Regions from separate parts of the Kitasatospora sp. NPDC036755 genome, predicted to be linked through region 4. Evidence: riboswitches for the same ligand, from Rfam matches in the RefSeq annotation. Region 4 holds a riboswitch; each other region holds the start of a gene.
What was found. A riboswitch is a leader RNA that binds a small molecule or an ion and turns the genes downstream of it on or off. The one in region 4 is predicted to bind cyclic di-AMP.
Positions count from the first base shown of each region.

Region 1: linked by a shared signal. The riboswitch ahead of AB0E96_RS30845 (transglycosylase family protein) and the one ahead of AB0E96_RS16765 (transglycosylase family protein) in region 4 are both predicted to bind cyclic di-AMP.
Region 2: linked by a shared signal. The riboswitch ahead of AB0E96_RS27070 (NlpC/P60 family protein) and the one ahead of AB0E96_RS16765 (transglycosylase family protein) in region 4 are both predicted to bind cyclic di-AMP.
Region 3: linked by a shared signal. The riboswitch ahead of AB0E96_RS25135 (M23 family metallopeptidase) and the one ahead of AB0E96_RS16765 (transglycosylase family protein) in region 4 are both predicted to bind cyclic di-AMP.

Region 1 covers NZ_JBEZUT010000273.1:968-5,170, forward strand. Annotated here, with positions in the region: gene AB0E96_RS30840 (cytochrome P450) at 1-1,182, shown strand, start outside; cyclic di-AMP (ydaO/yuaA leader) riboswitch at 1,393-1,561, shown strand; gene AB0E96_RS30845 (transglycosylase family protein) at 1,567-2,460, shown strand; gene eno (phosphopyruvate hydratase) at 2,777-4,063, shown strand; gene AB0E96_RS30855 (septum formation initiator family protein) at 4,183-4,203, shown strand, end outside.
Region 2 covers NZ_JBEZUT010000209.1:11,154-15,356, reverse strand. Annotated here, with positions in the region: partial or broken gene AB0E96_RS27075 (hypothetical protein) at 1-529, opposite strand, end outside; gene AB0E96_RS27070 (NlpC/P60 family protein) at 758-1,903, opposite strand; cyclic di-AMP (ydaO/yuaA leader) riboswitch at 1,914-2,067, opposite strand; gene AB0E96_RS27065 (NlpC/P60 family protein) at 2,405-3,442, opposite strand; gene AB0E96_RS27060 (NYN domain-containing protein) at 3,642-4,203, opposite strand, start outside.
Region 3 covers NZ_JBEZUT010000184.1:833-5,035, forward strand. Annotated here, with positions in the region: gene AB0E96_RS25125 (GNAT family protein) at 63-650, opposite strand; gene AB0E96_RS25130 (hypothetical protein) at 693-1,568, shown strand; gene AB0E96_RS25135 (M23 family metallopeptidase) at 1,633-2,481, opposite strand; cyclic di-AMP (ydaO/yuaA leader) riboswitch at 2,494-2,652, opposite strand; gene AB0E96_RS25140 (YiaA/YiaB family inner membrane protein) at 2,848-3,138, shown strand; gene AB0E96_RS25145 (alpha/beta hydrolase) at 3,350-4,177, shown strand.
Region 4 covers NZ_JBEZUT010000096.1:8,008-12,210, reverse strand. Annotated here, with positions in the region: gene AB0E96_RS16770 (hypothetical protein) at 292-1,251, shown strand; cyclic di-AMP (ydaO/yuaA leader) riboswitch at 1,712-1,882, shown strand; gene AB0E96_RS16765 (transglycosylase family protein) at 1,869-3,248, shown strand; gene AB0E96_RS16760 (hypothetical protein) at 3,538-3,738, shown strand; gene AB0E96_RS16755 (LacI family DNA-binding transcriptional regulator) at 3,870-4,203, opposite strand, start outside.

The sequences.
Region 1 (4,203 bases), on a different contig from region 4:
CTGGTGACCAGGTACGCGGACGCCCGGCAGGCGCTGGCGGACGGCCGGTTGTCGAAGAACCCGGCGCACCACAGCGAGCAGGCGCACCGCACCGGCCGGGTGGGCATCCCGGGGGAGCGGCAGGCGGACCTGATGACCCACCTGCTGAACATCGACCCGCCGGACCACACCCGGCTGCGCCGGCTGGTGTCCAAGGCGTTCACCCCGCGCCGGGTGGCCGAGTTCGAGCCGCGGGTGCAGCAGCTCACCGACCGGCTGATCGACGGCTTCGCGCAGCGCGGTTCGGCGGACCTGATCCACGAGTTCGCCTTCCCGCTCCCCATCTACGCGATCTGCGACATGCTCGGGGTGCCGGCCGAGGACCAGGACGACTTCCGTGACTGGGCCGGGATGATGATCCGTCACGGCGGGGGGCAGCGCGGCGGCGTGGGCCGGGCGGTGAAGCGGATGCGGGCGTACCTGCTGGAGCTGATCCACCGCAAGCGCGCGGACCTCGGGGACGACCTGATCTCGGGCCTGATCCGGGCCAGTGACCACGGGGAGCACCTGACCGAGAACGAGGCCGCGGCGATGGCCTTCATCCTCCTGTTCGCGGGTTTCGAGACCACCGTGAACCTGATCGGCAACGGCACGTACGCGCTGCTGCGCAACCCGGAGCAGCGCCGGCTGCTGCAGGAGTCGGTGGCACGCGGGGAGAGCGCGCTGCTGGAGACCGGGATCGAGGAACTCCTGCGCTACGACGGGCCGGTGGAGCTGGCGACCTGGCGGTTCGCGACCAGTCCGCTGACCATCGGCGGGGTGGACATCCCGGTCGGCGATCCGGTGCTGGTGGTGCTGGCCGCGGCGGACCGCGACCCGGCCCGGTTCGCGGCGGAGAACACCCTGGACCTGGCCCGGGCGGACAATCCCCACCTGGGGTTCGGGCACGGCATCCACTACTGCATCGGCGCCCCGCTCGCCCGGCTGGAGGGGCGGGCCGCGCTGGCCACGCTGCTCTCCCGGCTGCCGGACCTGCGGCTCGCGGAGAGCCCGGAGAACCTGCGCTGGCGGGGCGGCCTGATCATGCGTGGGCTGCGCGAACTGCCGGTGGAATTCAGCCCGGAGAGCCGCTCCCCGCACGCCCCTCCGACCGGTTCTCCGGCCACGTCTCCGCAGGCTCCTTCGGAGGCCGCGAAGGGCTGACCGGACGTCGCCGATCGCCTGTCGGGTGCGGTGTGAACACCCATCAATCCGGACATAACGCCGCTGTTGGTAGGCGATCGGACACGGGCCGTAATTCTCGTGTGATATCGACGATATGAGCTTGTGATTGATCTGAAGATCTGTCTACTCTCCCTGGAGTTCGCAGCTGCGGACCCCGTACGCGGAACGCCGAATCCTGCCCGCCGCGCCACGGGAAACCGACCAGAACCCTGGGCAGGGGCGGGGGAACCAGGTTTGTTGCCGTCTCCCCACGGCTTGGGGTGAAGCCGCCCGAGCGGAGTCGTCTCCGCGCACGGCGGCCGGGCCACCTCCCGGTCCGAACCCGACAGCTCACCTCGCAGGCGTGCGGAGAGGGACCTCTTCATGCTGTTCGTTGGAACTGGCCGCCACCGTCGTCGCACCCAGGCCGAGAAGGCCATCGCCGTCGCCGGTGTGGCCGGCGTCGGACTCGCGATGCCGCTCCTCACCGCCACCGGCGCCTCCGCCGCCCCGGCCTCCACCTGGGACGCCGTCGCCCAGTGCGAGAGCGGCGGCAACTGGAGCATCAACACCGGCAACGGCTTCTACGGCGGCCTCCAGTTCACGTCCAGCACCTGGAAGGCGTACGGCGGCGCCGCCTACGCGCCGCAGGCCAACCAGGCCAGCAAGGCCCAGCAGATCTCGGTCGCCGAGAAGGTGCTGGCCTCGCAGGGCCCGGGCGCCTGGCCGGTCTGCTCGCAGAAGGCCGGTCTGACCAAGGGCGGTGCCCCGGCCGCGGTCGACACCTCCTCGGACAGCAAGCCGCAGTCCGCTCCCAAGCAGCAGGCCCCGAAGCCCGCCGCCAAGCCGGCCGAGAAGCCGGTCGCCCAGAAGCCCGCCGCCCAGAAGCCGGCGCAGAAGCCCGCCGCGCAGCCGGTCCAGCAGGCCGCCCCGCAGCAGCAGGCCCAGCCGCAGGCCCCGGGCTTCTCCGGCAAGGCCGGCTGGGACGCCGACGCCAAGGTGTACTGGTACCAGAGCAACGGCGCCTGGTACTGGACCAGCCACCAGAGCGTCTACCAGCAGTACGCCGGCCAGGCCGCCGCCCAGCCGCAGTACGCCCCGCAGGCCCCGCAGGCCGCCGGCCACGACTACACCGTCCGCGCCGGTGACACCCTGTCGACCATCGCCACCGCCCAGGGCGTCTCCGGTGGCTGGCACGCGCTGTACGAGCAGAACCACTCCACCGTCGGCGGCGACCCGAACCTGATCATGCCGGGTCAGGTGCTGCACGTCGGCTGAGCCCTCGTGCCGCCGAGCCGCTGAGCCCTCGTGTCTTCGAGCGGCCGGACCGCCTCCGCCGGCACCGCTCCGCCCCGACGTCCGAAGGGGACCGGTCCTACCGGTCCCCTTCGTCCGCATTCGCCCTTCCCGGTGGGACAAGCTGGGACAAGCAGGTGAACTACCGGTGGGTAGCGGGGCCACACGCTGAGACGGGACCGAGGCGGAGGTGGCCCCGGGAGCCCGGGCGGTTAGGCTCTGGTCGTAACGACTCCGCAATCGTCCTGCTGACAGCACCACCGTCAGACCGGACCCTGCTTCCGCAAGGAGATGCCTCGTGCCGTCCATCGATGTCGTCGTAGCCCGTGAGATCCTCGACTCGCGCGGCAACCCCACGGTCGAGGTCGAGGTCGGCCTCGACGACGGCAGCACGGGTCGTGCCGCTGTCCCGTCGGGTGCCTCCACCGGCGCCTTCGAGGCGCTGGAGCTGCGTGACGGTGACAAGAACCGCTACTTCGGCAAGGGCGTCGAGAAGGCCGTCCTGGCCGTCATCGAGCAGATCGGCCCGGAGCTGGTCGGCTACGACGCCACCGAGCAGCGGCTGATCGACCAGGCCATGCTGGACCTGGACGCCACCCCGGACAAGTCCTCGCTCGGCGCCAACGCCATCCTGGGCGTCTCGCTGGCCGTCGCGCACGCCGCCTCCGAGGCCAGCGACCTGCCGCTGTTCCGCTACCTGGGCGGCCCGAACGCGCACGTCCTGCCCGTTCCGATGATGAACATCCTCAACGGCGGGTCGCACGCGGACTCCAACGTCGACATCCAGGAGTTCATGATCGCCCCGATCGGCGCGGAGTCCTTCTCCGAGGCCGTCCGCTGGGGCGTCGAGGTCTACCACACGCTCAAGGGCGTGCTGAAGGAGCGCGGCCTGTCCACCGGTCTGGGCGACGAGGGCGGCTTCGCCCCGAACCTGGACTCCAACCGCGAGGCCCTGGACCTCATCGTCGAGGCCATCCAGAAGGCCGGCTACGTGCCCGGCCGTGACGTCGCGCTGGCCCTGGACGTCGCCTCCTCCGAGTTCTACGAGGACGGCGCCTACCAGTTCGAGGGCAAGGAGCTCACCTCCGCCGAGCTCATCGAGTACTACGCCGAGCTGGTCGCCGCCTACCCGCTGGTCTCCATCGAGGACCCGCTGGACGAGTCGGACTGGGACGGCTGGAAGGCCATGACCGACAAGCTGGGCGACAAGGTCCAGCTGGTCGGCGACGACCTGTTCGTCACCAACCCGGCCCGCCTGGCCCGCGGCATCGAGACCGGCACCGCCAACGCGCTGCTGGTCAAGGTGAACCAGATCGGTTCGCTGACCGAGACCCTGGACGCCGTCGAGCTGGCCCAGCGCAACGGCTACCGCTGCATGATGTCGCACCGCTCCGGCGAGACCGAGGACGTCACCATCGCCGACCTGGCCGTCGCCACCAACTGCGGCCAGATCAAGACCGGTGCCCCGGCCCGTTCCGAGCGCGTCGCCAAGTACAACCAGCTGCTGCGCATCGAGGAGATCCTCGACGACGCCGCCGAGTACGCCGGCCGCGGCGCCTTCCCGCGCTTCCGCGCCGCCGAGTGATCAGCGCGCCGAGCACGAGGGCCGGGCGCTCCCGCTAGCGCACGCCTGACCGGTGCCCCGCCGTTCACCCCGTAGGGTGGACGGCGGGGCACCGTCGCGACCAGGAGGGGATACGGGAGATGGCTGGCTGGAGGATCCCG
Region 2 (4,203 bases), on a different contig from region 4:
CCACCCACGTGCCGGCCCGCGGCACCGTCACGGTGAACCTGTGCGACCGGGCCAGGATCCCGTACGACGCCACGGCGGCCGCGCTCTCGTGCACGGTCTCCTGCTGGCGCACGGCGGCCTGGCCCTGGGTGCGGGCGCGGGCCAGGTATCCCTCCGGGTCGGGCGAGAGGATGAGCTGGGCGGTCTGGGTCATCCCGCCGCCGCGGTACTCGGCGCCGGCCACCGTCGCCAGGTCGCCGCGCAGCTCGTTGAGCTGGTCCTGGGCCACGGCGATCTCGCCCTGGAGGATCGTGGTCTCGCCCTGGAGCCGCCGCTGGGCCTCCTGCGCCGCGTTGAACTTCTCGGACGCCTGCTCGGCCTCGTCGTACAGCTGCTCCACCTGCGTCTTGACGTCCTGACGGTCGGCCGGGTCCGGGCTGCCGGGGGCGGCCTGGGCACGGCCTCCGGCGGCCACGCCCAGCGTGGTGGCGGCGGCCGCGGTCAGCACCAGCGCCCGGGCGAGCAGTTGGGAACGGCGGTGCACGGGCATGGCGGCAGCGGCTCCAATCCTGCGGCGCGGCCCCCGCCGCCGCACCACGACGGGCGGCCGTCGAGCGGGGAGTCCGGTGGCAGACGTTAGCGAGTCAGGGCAACCGATTCCAAACCCTTCCGAACCCGAATATTCGACCGCCAATCGGACATCAGATCGGCCCGCCGGAAAAGCCGCAGGCCCGGCCTTCCCTGGGGAAGGCCGGGCCCGGAGGCGTTCGAGCGGGGATCAGACCCGCACGATGGAGGTCAGCGGCATGTTGGTGACCGCCTCGTAGCGCACGTTCGTCCCGGTGCGGGGCGCGTGCAGCACCTGGCCGTTGCCGGCGTAGATGCCGACGTGGTGGGCGTCCCCGTAGAAGATCAGCAGGTCGCCGGGCTGGGCCTGGGAGAGGTCCGTACCGATCCGGGTGCCGGCCGAGGCCTGCGCCTGGGAGGTGCGCGGCAGCGACACGCCGGCCTGGTTGAACGCCCAGACCATCAGGCCGGAGCAGTCGAAGGAGCCGGGGCCGGTGGCGCCCCAGACGTACGGGCTGCCGATCTTGGACGCGGCGGCCGAGAGGGCGGCGGCACCGCGCGAGCTGCCCGGGGCCACCTTCACCGGGGAGGAGGCGGTCGAGCCGGCCGAGGCGGACGAGCCCGACGAGCCGCCCGACAGGTCGCTGCGGCTGTTGTCGCGCGAGGCGCGGTCGGCCTGCGCCTGCTGCGCGGCGGCGGCGTCGGCCTTGGTCTTGGCGTCGGCCGCGGCCTTCTCCTCGGCCTGGCGCAGCGCCTGGCGCTCCTGCTCGGTCAGCGTGTTGAGCAGGTCCTGGGCCGCCTTCAGCTTGCCCTGGACGTCCTCCTTGGCGGCCTTCAGCTGCTGGGTGGTCGACTCCAGCTCGGCGAGCTTGCCCTGGGCCTCGTTGCGGTCCTGGTCGAGCTTGCGCTGCTGCGCCTGGAGCTCCTTCAGCTGACCCTTCTGGGTGTCACCGGCCTGGCTCAGCGCGCCGGCCTGGCTGAGGAAGGTGTCCGGGCTGGACGAGAACATCAGCTGGACGGTCGGGGATATCCCCCCGTTGCGGTACTGCTCGCCGGCGATCTCGGCCAGTCCGCCTTGGAGCTCGGTGACCTGGGCCTGCTGACGGGCCACCTGGTCCTGCAGCCCGGAGACCTGCTTCTCCAGCTCCTGCTGCTTGGCCTGGGCGGCGTTGTAGTTCTCGGTCGCGACCTCGGCCTGCTCGTTGAGCTGGTCGACCTGGCCCTTGACCTGGTCCTTGGTCGGCTGCGGGTCGGCGTGGGCGCCCTGTGCGGACAGCACGACGGCCGCGGCGGCGACACCGGTCAGGATCGAGACGCGGGCCCGGCCTGCGGGCTTGGGACGACGATGGGACGCCACGAAGGCGGACTCCTTCTTCCTACGTCCGCCTACCGGGTGAGCTGACGGGTTCGGGCCGGAAGCATGCCCTACGACGCCTCACGGCCGTTCCACCGGCCGACCTGGCGCCGATTCACCCCGGAGGAACGTGGTTCCCCGGCTCCGCTCCGCAGCACCCCCGATTGCTGGGCTCCCCTGTCGGGCAGTCGTTTCGACCTGCCCCGCTGCCTCACGAACTCGACGGTAACCACCGCCGCCACCCTGGCTGGGCGATCGACAGTGCGGTGGTTCGGAGCATGACCCTAGTAACTGAACCGTGATCCGTTCAAATCCTTGTCAGAAAAAAGACAGAAGATTACCCAAGTTCCTTTGTGAAAATGACCGATGGTGACCACTGGTGCACACATGGCTGATCACTTCTCAGCATGTGGTCACAAAGGGGCGGAAGCCGAACGCCACCCCCGCACGAGGGGTGGCGCTTTTCACAGGCCCCCCGACGGAGGCCTCCGGCGTGTCGGGCCGTCAGACCCGGCGGATGGTGTTGATCGGCATCGCGTCGGCCTTCATCACCTTCACCACGTCACCGGTGTGCGGCGCGTGGACCACCATGCCGTTGCCGATGTACATCCCGACGTGGTGCATGTCGGAGCCGTAGATCACCAGGTCGCCCGGCTGGGCCTGGTCCAGCGACGGCACCCGGGTGCCGTAGTGGCCCTGCTCCTGCGAGGTGCGCGGCAGCGAGACGCCGGCCTGCCCGTACGACCAGACCATCAGGCCCGAGCAGTCGAAGGTGGTCGACCCGGTGGCGCCCCAGACGTACGGCGAACCCTGCTTGCTCATCGCCTTGGACAGCGCCACGGCCGCGTAGCCGCTGGCCTGCGGCAGGCTGCCGAGGTCGACCCGGTCGGCGCCGCGCGAGGCGCGGTCGTCCTGCGCCTGCTGGGCCTTCAGCGCGGCACGGTCGGAGGCGCTCAGCGAGTTCAGCAGGTCCTGGGCGGCCTTCAGCTTGGTGTTGACGTCCGCCTTGGCCTGGTTCAGGTCCTTGGTGGTGGTGTCCAGCGAGGCCAGCACGGCGGCCGCCTCGGTCTTCTCCTGGTCCAGCCGGCGCTGCTGGTCCAGCAGGCCCTTGAGCGCCTCGGCCTGACTGGTGCTGGCCTGCTGGACGGTGGAGGCCTTCTCCAGGTAGCCGGACGGGTCGGAGGAGAGCATCAGCTGGACGGACGGGTCGATGCCGCCGGCGCGGTACTGCTCACCCGCCACCTCGGCGAGGCCGCCCTGGAGCTGGGTCATCTGCTCCTGGCTGCGGGCCACCTGGTCCTGCAGCTGGTCGGACTGCTTGCGCAGCTGGTCGGCCCGCTCCTTGGCGCCGTTGTACTTCTCGGCCGCCTGCTCCTGCTCCTCCTGGAGCTGGTCGATCTGCGCCTTGACGTCGGTCTTGTTCGGCTGCGGCGCGGCGTGCGCGGCCACCTGGGCGGAGAGGGCGACCGCGGTCGCAGCGGCGGCGGTGAGCACGGAGATCCGTGCGCGGCTCGGCTGCTTGGGACGGCGGTGGGAGGCCAAGGGACCGGCTCCTTCTCCATCGGACTCACCTGATGGGATGAGATTCCGGAAAATAGGTTTGACGCCAGACACTAGTGAAGATCTATCCGTTCTGCCACTCCCCCGAAGGCGTGAACTTCACTCCCCACACTGACTTCACCGGACCCGCACAACGCCCCGGAATCCCCTCTGACCAGGCATCATGAGGCCCGGGCCGAGGTCACGGCCGGGCCAGCCGATTGAGCAGCAGCACCGATGCCACGGGGCGCGCGCCCGCCTTCCGCACGCCCTCCGCGACCTCCCGGTCGGTGGAGACCACGACCACCGGACGGCCCTGCGGCTCGGCCCGCACCAGACGGCGGATCAGCTCGTCGGCCGTCTCGCCGGTCCGGCTGAACCGCACCCGGACCCCACGCGGTGGCGCCATGATCACCGGGACGTCCAGGTCCTGCCCGTCGAAGACGCAGGTGACCTCCGCCTGCGTCCGCTGGGCCAGCATCGCCAGCCCGCCCAGCAGCCGGATCCGCTGCTGCTCCAGCGGCAGCGCCGGATAGCCGGTCTTGGTCACGTTGTAGCCGTCCACCACCAGATGCACCTGGGGGATCGCCAGCAGCTGGTCCAGCAGCGCCGGATCGTCCTCGGCCAGCCCGCGCCGCGCCACGTCGTGCGGCGAGGCCGCCCCCGGCACCACCGCCTCCACCAGGTCCGCCGGGCGGATCTGGGAGACCGGCAGCGCCAGCTCCCGCTGGAGCCCCTGGGCGGACTGCAGCACGGTGTCCAGC
Region 3 (4,203 bases), on a different contig from region 4:
GTCCAGTCTGGTGGACCGGCCGGTCGGCGGGGATCCGGGGGCCTGGCGGATCCGGGGTGGGGTTAACCCCCCTCCCCCGGGACGGCCGGGCCGGGCCACTCGTCGGCGAGCAGCGAGTAGAGGTACGAGTCGGACCAGGTGCCGTCCTTGAACGTGTCCTGCCGCAGCCGCCCCTCCGGCCGGAAGCCCAGCCCGGTGAGCACCCGGACGGAGGCCGCGTTGGCCACCGCGACCCGGGCGGTCAGCCGGTGCAGGTCCAGGGCGCCGAAGGCGAGGCCGCAGAGCAGGCCGACGGTCTCGCGGGCGTAACCGCGGCCCCAGGAGCCGCGGGCCAGCACGCACCCGATCCCGGCGGCGCGGTGTCCTTCGAGGGTGAGCGAGGCCTGCCCGATCGGCGTCGCGTCGTCCGGCTCCCCGGCGTCGGCGAGCCTGGTGACGGCGAGCCGGTAGGTGTCCCGCTCCTCGGCCATCGCCTCCTCCAGGTACAGCTCGATCTGGTCGGCGCAGTCCTCCCGGCCGCTCGGCCCGAAGGGCAGGTGGCGGGTGACCTCCGGGTCGCCGAACAGCGCGTGCAGCGCGTCCACGTCCTCCTCGGTGTGGTGGTACTCGCGGACGGCCAGTCGCGGGCCGGTGAGTCGTACGGGGACCATGGCTGCCGACCCTATCCCTGCCCGGCGGCTACCGTTCGGACTATGAACGACGAAGACCTGCGGCTCGCCCCGCGCACCAAGGCCGCCGACCTGCTCGCCTGGGCGGCCGAGCAGGGCCGCGCGCCGGTGGCCGAGGGGCCGCTGCGCGCGGTGCTGGCGCTGCTGGAGCTGGGCGAGGGCAGGATGCACGACGGCTGGCCCGAACTGACCTCCGGCGCGGTGGAGCACCTGCTGTACGAGCGCCTCCACCTGTACGTCCAACCCGCGCCCGAGGAGGACCCGCTCGCCTACGGCGACGCCGTCCGGCTGCTGGTCGACCACCAGCGGGCGGCCCGGCGGCTGAACGCCAAGCGCCAGGAGCGGCTGCACGCGGAGGCCGAGTGGCAGGGCGAGGTCGCGGCCGGGCTGCTGCGCCGCGCCGACCTGGTGACCTGGCCCCGGCTGTACGCGCTGCTGCTGCACGCGTACGGGGTGGACGTGACGGACGGGGCGGCGGTGCGGGACTGGCTGGCCGGCTTCGGGGAGCTCCCGGAGGAGGAGCGGCTGGCCGCGTTCGAGGCGCTGGCTCCGGCCGGCTGGCTGGACGAGCCGGACGAGCAGGGCTGGGGCCCGGGCCGGGTGCTGTCGGTCGGCATGGCCACGGACGGCGCGCGGCGGCTGCTGGAGCAGGGCCTGATGCGGCGCAGCTACCGCAACCTGGCCGAGCTGACCGCGCTGGGCCGGCCGATGCCGGACGAACTGGCCGGGGACTTCGGGCGGTTCGAGGAGGCGGCGGTCGACGCGGCGCTCGACCTGCTCGGCGGGTGGACGGTGCCGGGGCTGCCGCGGCTGCTGGTGACGGAGTTCCCGGAGCTGGCGCCGGAGCCCGGCCCGGAGGAGATCGAGGCGTACCTGGCGCAGCTGCCCGCCGAGGAGTGAGTGGCCGCGCGGGAAGCCCCCGGGCCGGTGCCGCGGCTCCGGCCCGGGGGCTTCCGCGGGTGCGTCAGGGGTTGAGGCCGCGCTGCTGGAGCCAGGGCTCCGGGTCGACCGGGGCACCGCCGCCGGGGCGGACCTCCATGTGCAGGTGCGGGCCGGTGACGTTGCCGGTCGCGCCGACCTTGCCGATCTGCTGGCCGGCGGCGACCTTGCCGGAGCCCTTGGTGATCGCGGAGAGGTGGCAGTACCAGATCTCGGTGCCGTCGGGCAGGGTCTCGACGATCCGGTAGCCGTACGAGCCGGCCCAGCCGGCCGAGGTGATGGTGCCCTGGCCGAGCGCGTGGACCGGGGTGCCGGTGTCGGCGGCGAAGTCCAGGCCGGTGTGCAGGTTGGCCCAGTAGCGGGCGCTCTGTCCGTAGTGGGCGGAGAGCCGGTAGTCGTCCACGGGGAGGACGAGCGCGGCGGCCTTGGCCCGTTCGGCCTCCTCGGCGGCGCGCTTGGCCTCGGCCTCCTTGGCGGCGGCCTTGGCCTCGGCCTCCTGCGCGGCCTGGAGCCGGGCGGTCTCCTCGGCGGCGGTGCGCTGGCTGTCGGCCTGGCTCTGGATGCGGGCGGCGAGCGCGAGGCCGGGGTCCGCGGAGAGGGCGAGCGGGGTCTCGTCCGGGGCCTCGATGGCGGGGGCGGCGGCCGGGGTCGCCGAGGCGAAGCCGGTGGCGCCCAGGGTGGCGGCCACGGCGGTGACGCCGAGCAGCGGGGAGGCTCCGCGGGTCTGACGCGGCATCCGGTGGCGGTTGGTCTCGGCCTCCGCGGCGAAGTCGTCCGGGCCGAAGGGCTCGGGTCCGTCCGTGCCGGGGTGGTCGAGGAGCTGGGTACCGGCTGCGGGGCCGGCCGGGTGTGCCGGGGTGTGCGTCGACGCCACGGAGACGCGCTCCTTTCCTTCCTTCGCGCCTACCGGGTTAGCTGACGGGTTCGGAGCAGGAAGGTCTCCTACGGCCGGGCCGGAGCCCCGCCGATTCACCCCAAGGAACGTGGTTCCCCGGCTCCCTGACCTGCCCGGAGGCCGGTCGTCGGGATTAGGCGACGGCGCACGGTGCCGTCTGGTTACGGCGTTGACAACCGCGCTGCGTTATCAAACGTTAATCCTAGGAGGCTCTGATTCCAAGCCATCCGTTCGGAGCAGCCTGCGGACAGATGATCGGACGTCAACGAACGGCCCCTCATGCACGGCCCCATCTGAGTACCCATACTCATGTGCGGTCCGATCCGACGGCCGCATCCTGACGCCATGAGCGCACCGATGCAGAGCCGCACCACGTCCGCGTACTACATCCAGTCCGTCCTGTCCTTCGCCCTGTCGGGCACCGCACTCGCCGCCGGGATCGCCTACCTGCCGGTCGGCGGGTGGACCCGGGCCTTCCTGGGGATCGGACTCCTCTACACCGTCACCTCCGCGTTCACGCTGGCGAAGGTGATCCGGGACCGGCAGGAGTCGAACGAGATGGTCACCCGGGTGGACCAGGCCCGGCTGGAGAAGCTGCTCAGCGAGCACGACCCGTTCAAGGTCGAGGGGGTCTGACCGCTCCGCGCCCCGCACCGCACCGCCCCCTCCTCCCGCGCCCCCTCCTCGCCCCGTCCACTCCTCCCCCGTCCACTCCTCCCGCGCCCCTTCCTCGCCCCGTCCGCTCCGGTGCGCCGCCGACCGTTTGACGGCTAAGGCTATTAGCCTTAGCTTTATGGCTATCGGCGGCACCGCCGATGCCCCGCACCGGCGGCCCGAGGAGGACCCCGTGAACGGCACCACCACCCCGACCACCCAGTACCTGACCGTCCCCGGAGGCCGGATCGCCTTCGACGACACCCGGCACGGCGAGGGCACCCCCGTGGTCCTGCTGCCGGGCATGCTCGACAGCCGGGCCGCGTACCGGCACCTGCGCCCACTGCTCACCGCCGCCGGCCACCGGGTCGTCACCATGGACCTGCGGGGCTTCGGCGAGTCCTCGATCGCCTGGGACGACTACGGCCCGGCCGCCATCGCCGGCGACGTCCTCGCCCTGCTCGACCACCTCGGCATCGAGCGCGCCGTCCTCGCCGGGAACTCCTACACCGGGGCGACCGTCGTCAGGGCCGCCGGGGACGCGCCCGAGCGGGTCGCCGGGATCGTCCTGATCGACGCCTTCGTCGAGAACCCGCCGCCGGGCGCCCTGATGCGCGGCGCCATGGGCCTGCTGGGCGCGGCCCTCGTGCACTGGCCGGCCTCCTGGGGCTTCTACCTGCGCCGGATGGCCTTCCCCGGCGCCAAGCCCGCCGACTTCGACGCGTACGTGGACGGGCTGGTCGCCGCGCTGCGCACCCCGGGGCGCAAGGCGGCCACCCGCGGGTACGTCCACGGCGACTCGGCGCCGGTCGGCTGGACGGCCGCGGTGCGGTGCCCGGCGCTGGTCGTCATGGGCGACAAGGACCCCGACTTCCCGAAGCCGGAGCTGGTCGCCGACCGGCAGGCCGCCGCACTCGGCGCCCGGAAGGCGATGATCGAGGGGTCCGGGCACTACCCGATGGCCGACAACCCGGCGGCCACCGCGGACGCCCTGCTGCCGTTCCTCGCCGAACTCGGCTGAGCCCGCGGGCCCCTGCCCGGCCGCAC
Region 4 (4,203 bases):
TCCCCGCTGAATGTTGATCTTCGAATGCCGGGAGTCGCACGCCTGTGACCCTCCGTCAGGCCGACCTCATGCTGTGAGACATCTCACGCGCCCCGGATGCAACGCCGGCCCCCTCCGACGGCGTCCGGGCAAGCGCCGGTGATCACACGGAGGTTGGGCGAAGAATGTCCGGATTGTAGGCAAAGCGCCCGGAGCCGTGCCGCAGACGCACCGGCTCCGCACCATGACCGCGCGAAACCCGTACGGCAGCCGACTGCAAGCCGGACGGGCCGATGTCCTACGATCTCCGGCATGAGCACCGCAGCCATCCCGGGCGCGCCACTGCCCGTCCGCACTCCAGGCTCCCGTGCGCGGGGGCGCCACCGTCGTCCCGAGCGCCCCGAGATCCCGGCCGGCGCCCCGGCCCTGGTGCTCGCCGTGCCCGCGACCGCCGGGCCCGAGTCCCGCTCGGTCGTCGAGGAGTTGCTCTCGATCGTCCGCACCGAGCAGAACGGCGTCCGGACCGCGGTCGGCTACCTCCCCGGCAACGGCCCCGAGGGCGTGGACGGCGAGGACCGCACCGTCGCCGAGCTGCTGGCCATGGCCGCCGAGGCGGGGCTTCCGACGCCCGTCCTGGTGCCGCTGGTGCCCGGTCCGCACACCTTCCTGACCGAGCTTCACGCGCTCGCCGCCGAGTACGGCGCGCCCGTCACCGACCCGCTGGGCCCGCACCCGCTGCTGGCCGAGGCCGTGCACGTCCGCCTGTCCGAGGCCGGGCTGGCCCGGGCCGACCGCGCCCGGCTGTTCGCCATCGCGACCGCCGCGGACGGCGTGGTGCTGACCACCGTCGGCGGCGAGGACGCGGCCGCCGCGGCCGGCATCACCGGCGTGCTGCTGGCCGCGCGGCTGGCCGTACCGGTCGTCGCCGCCGCGCTCGACGTGCCCGGCTCGGTGGCCGCGGCCGTCAACCACCTCAAGGAGACCGGCTCGCAGCGCCCGGCGCTGGCCCCGCTGGTGATCGGTCCGGAGGCGGACTCCGAGCTGCTCGCCACCGCGGCCGAGGAGACCGGCTGCCCGTCGGCCGCGCCGCTGGGCGCGTACCCGTCGGTCGGCCAGCTGATCGCCTCCACCTACCTGGCCGCCCTGCCCGCGCCGTCCCCGGAGGACCTGGCGCGGGCCGAGGCGGAGGCAGCGGCCGCCTCCGGGGCCGAGGGGGCCCCGGAGGGCGCTCGCGGCGCCCACGCGGCCGCCGAGGGCCCCCTCGGGCAGTAGTCGACACCGCGCGCCGCCCGCGCGCACCGAAGGGCCCGGAACGGCTTCCGTTCCGGGCCCTTCGGCTTGCCCTCCCGCACGTCCCGTCAAGTGCGGAAGTCGCGGAGCCGTCGAAGCGAAATGTCCGTTCTGGCCTTTCTGGAGCCATTTGAAAGGAAAAAGGGAGCGCGGATCCGAGGGCGCGGATCGCGACCGCTCCCCCACCTTCCGGTGTGCGCGACTCCACGATTCGACACATCGTCACGCCGCTCCTGAGACAGAGCCAGTTGTTGACTTCCGCAATGACATTGCTTGAAAACGATCATTTGCGATCTTGATGGACGGCGATTTTGGCAGTTCCCACTAAACCATGATGCACATCACAGTGGTTTGCAGTTTGAACTTGAGTCTGATTAACGTGCTCCCCGTTCGTGACCACACGAACCCGGTTCATCCGCAACGCCGAGTCCTGCCGTCGGGTGTCCTGGAAACGCGAAAACGCACCACGGCAGGAGCGGGGGACCCACAGGTAAGTCGCCCCGGACCGGTCTTCGGAACGGTCCAGGGCTAGGGGTGAAGCCGCGCCCACAGCGCGGCCGGGCAACTCCAGCCCGAATCCGACAGCTCACCTCGCAGGCGTGGGAGAGGACCGCGTCTTCATGCTGCCCACCAACGGCACTCGCCTGTCCAGCCGCACCCGCCGCGTGATCGCCGCCCTCGGCGTCGCGGGCGTCGGCCTCACCGTCCCCTGCCTCACCTCGGGCACCGCCTCGGCCGCCTCCGTCGCCACCTGGGACAAGGTCGCCCAGTGCGAGAGCGGCGGCAACTGGGCCATCAACACCGGCAACGGCTTCTACGGCGGGCTCCAGTTCACCTCCAGCACCTGGTCCGCCTTCGGCGGCACCGCCTTCGCGGCGCGCGCCGACCTGGCCACCAAGGACCAGCAGATCTCCGTCGCCGAGAAGGTCCTCGCCTCGCAGGGCCCCGGCGCCTGGCCGGTGTGCTCGGTCCAGGCCGGCCTCACCAAGGGAGGCGCCGCCGCCTCCGTCGACACCTCGGCGGGCTCGACCGCCACCAAGCCCGCGCAGAGCGCCAAGCCGGCCGCCCCGGCGGCTCCGGCGGCGAAGCCCGCCACCAAGCCGGCGCAGCCCCAGGCCCCCGCCGCGAAGCCCGCCGCGCCCGCCCAGGACGGCGCGCAGGCCGCCACGGGCAACGCCGCCTCGGGCAACCGGAGCGACTGGGTCAAGAAGGGCCCGCAGCAGGCCCAGGGCGCCGACTACACCGTGGTCCAGGGCGACTGGCTGTCCGCCATCGCCGACCAGCACCAGGTGCAGGGCGGCTGGCAGCGGCTCTACGAGCTCAACCGCGGCACCCTGACCGAGGGCCCGGACACCATCTACCCGGGCCAGCAGCTGTCCTTCGGCGGCAACGGCCAGGCCCAGGCCGCCCCGTCCTCCACCGGCAAGTCCGGCTCGGACTTCACCTGGTTCGACCGCTCGCAGAAGTCCGGTCAGTCCGCGAACGGCGGTGCCGTGAACGCCCAGCCGACCGCGCAGGCCCAGGCCCCGGCCGCCAAGCCGTCCACCAAGCCGGCCGCCAAGCCCGCTCCGCAGACCCAGACCCAGACCCAGACCCAGACCCAGACTCCGGCTGCCACCGGCAGCATGGCCGCCGCGGTCTCCTTCGCCGAGTCGAAGGTCGGTCAGGCGTACGTCTACGGCGGCACCGGCAACGGCGGCTGGGACTGCTCCGGCCTGACCCAGGCCGCGCTGCGCGCCGCGGGCATCTCCGTCCCGCGCGTCGCCGCCGACCAGGCCGCGGCCAGCACCCACGTCTCGCTGGACAGCCTCCAGCCGGGCGACCTGCTGTTCTGGTCCAACAACGGCAAGGACTCCGGCGTCTACCACGTCGCGATCTACGTCGGCAACGGCAAGTACGTCGAGGCCGCCAACCCGAGCTCGGGCGTCCGCGAGCAGAGCATCGCCAACTGGGCCCCGGACTTCGCCGGCCGGGTCTGAGGACGGCGCACGGACGACGGCGTTCGGACGACGAATGACGAATGACGGCTGACGGCTGACGGCTGACGGATAACAGCTGACAGATTTCATCGTCTGTCAGCTGTCAGCCGCCGGCCGTCATCCCCACGCTGACCATCCGCCACCCCCGGGGAGAGTCTGGTCGCTCTCCCCGGGGGTTCCGGCGTTCCCGCCGACGGTTCCGGGCTCTCCTCCGGCGGTTCCGCCCTGTCCCGTGGTGGATCCCCGCCCCAGCGGGCATGCTGCTGCTCTGCACCCGAGGAGGAGTCACATGGCCCAGGTCACCGTCACGCTCGACGCGAACCTCGCGATCGACGCGATGATGCTCTCCGGCACCAAGAGCCCCCAGGACGCCGTCGAACTGGTCCTGCGCGACTACCTGGCGCGCGGCCGTCGCACCGAGACCCGCACCGGCGAGGCGGCCGACGGACACCGACTGACCGTCGACCGCCCGACCACCCAGGAGGGCTGACCGCCCGACGGAAGCCCCCGCCGGCCCCGAAGGCCGTCGCGCGCACCACGACGGCCGACCCCGCGCACGCCGACGGGCCCCGGAGAGCGATCGCCCTCCGGGGCCCGTCGTTCGGCCGTGGCGGCCGGGGCTCAGCGCGCGCCGGCCCCGGTGGATCCGCGCATCACCAGCTCCGGCTGGAACATGAACTCGCCACGCTGGGCGGCGTTCCCGCCGACCTCCTCCAGCAGCGCGTCCACCGCCGCCGTCGCCATCGCCTCGACCGGCTGGCGGATCGTGGTCAACGGCGGCTCGGTGAAGGCGATCAGCGGCGAGTCGTCGAAGCCGACGACCGACACGTCCTGCGGCACCGACAGACCGCGCTGCCGCACCGCCCTGATCGCCCCGAGCGCCATCATGTCGCTCCCGCAGACGATCGCGGTGCAGCCCTTGTCCAGCAGCGCGCCGGCTGCCGCGTGCCCGCCC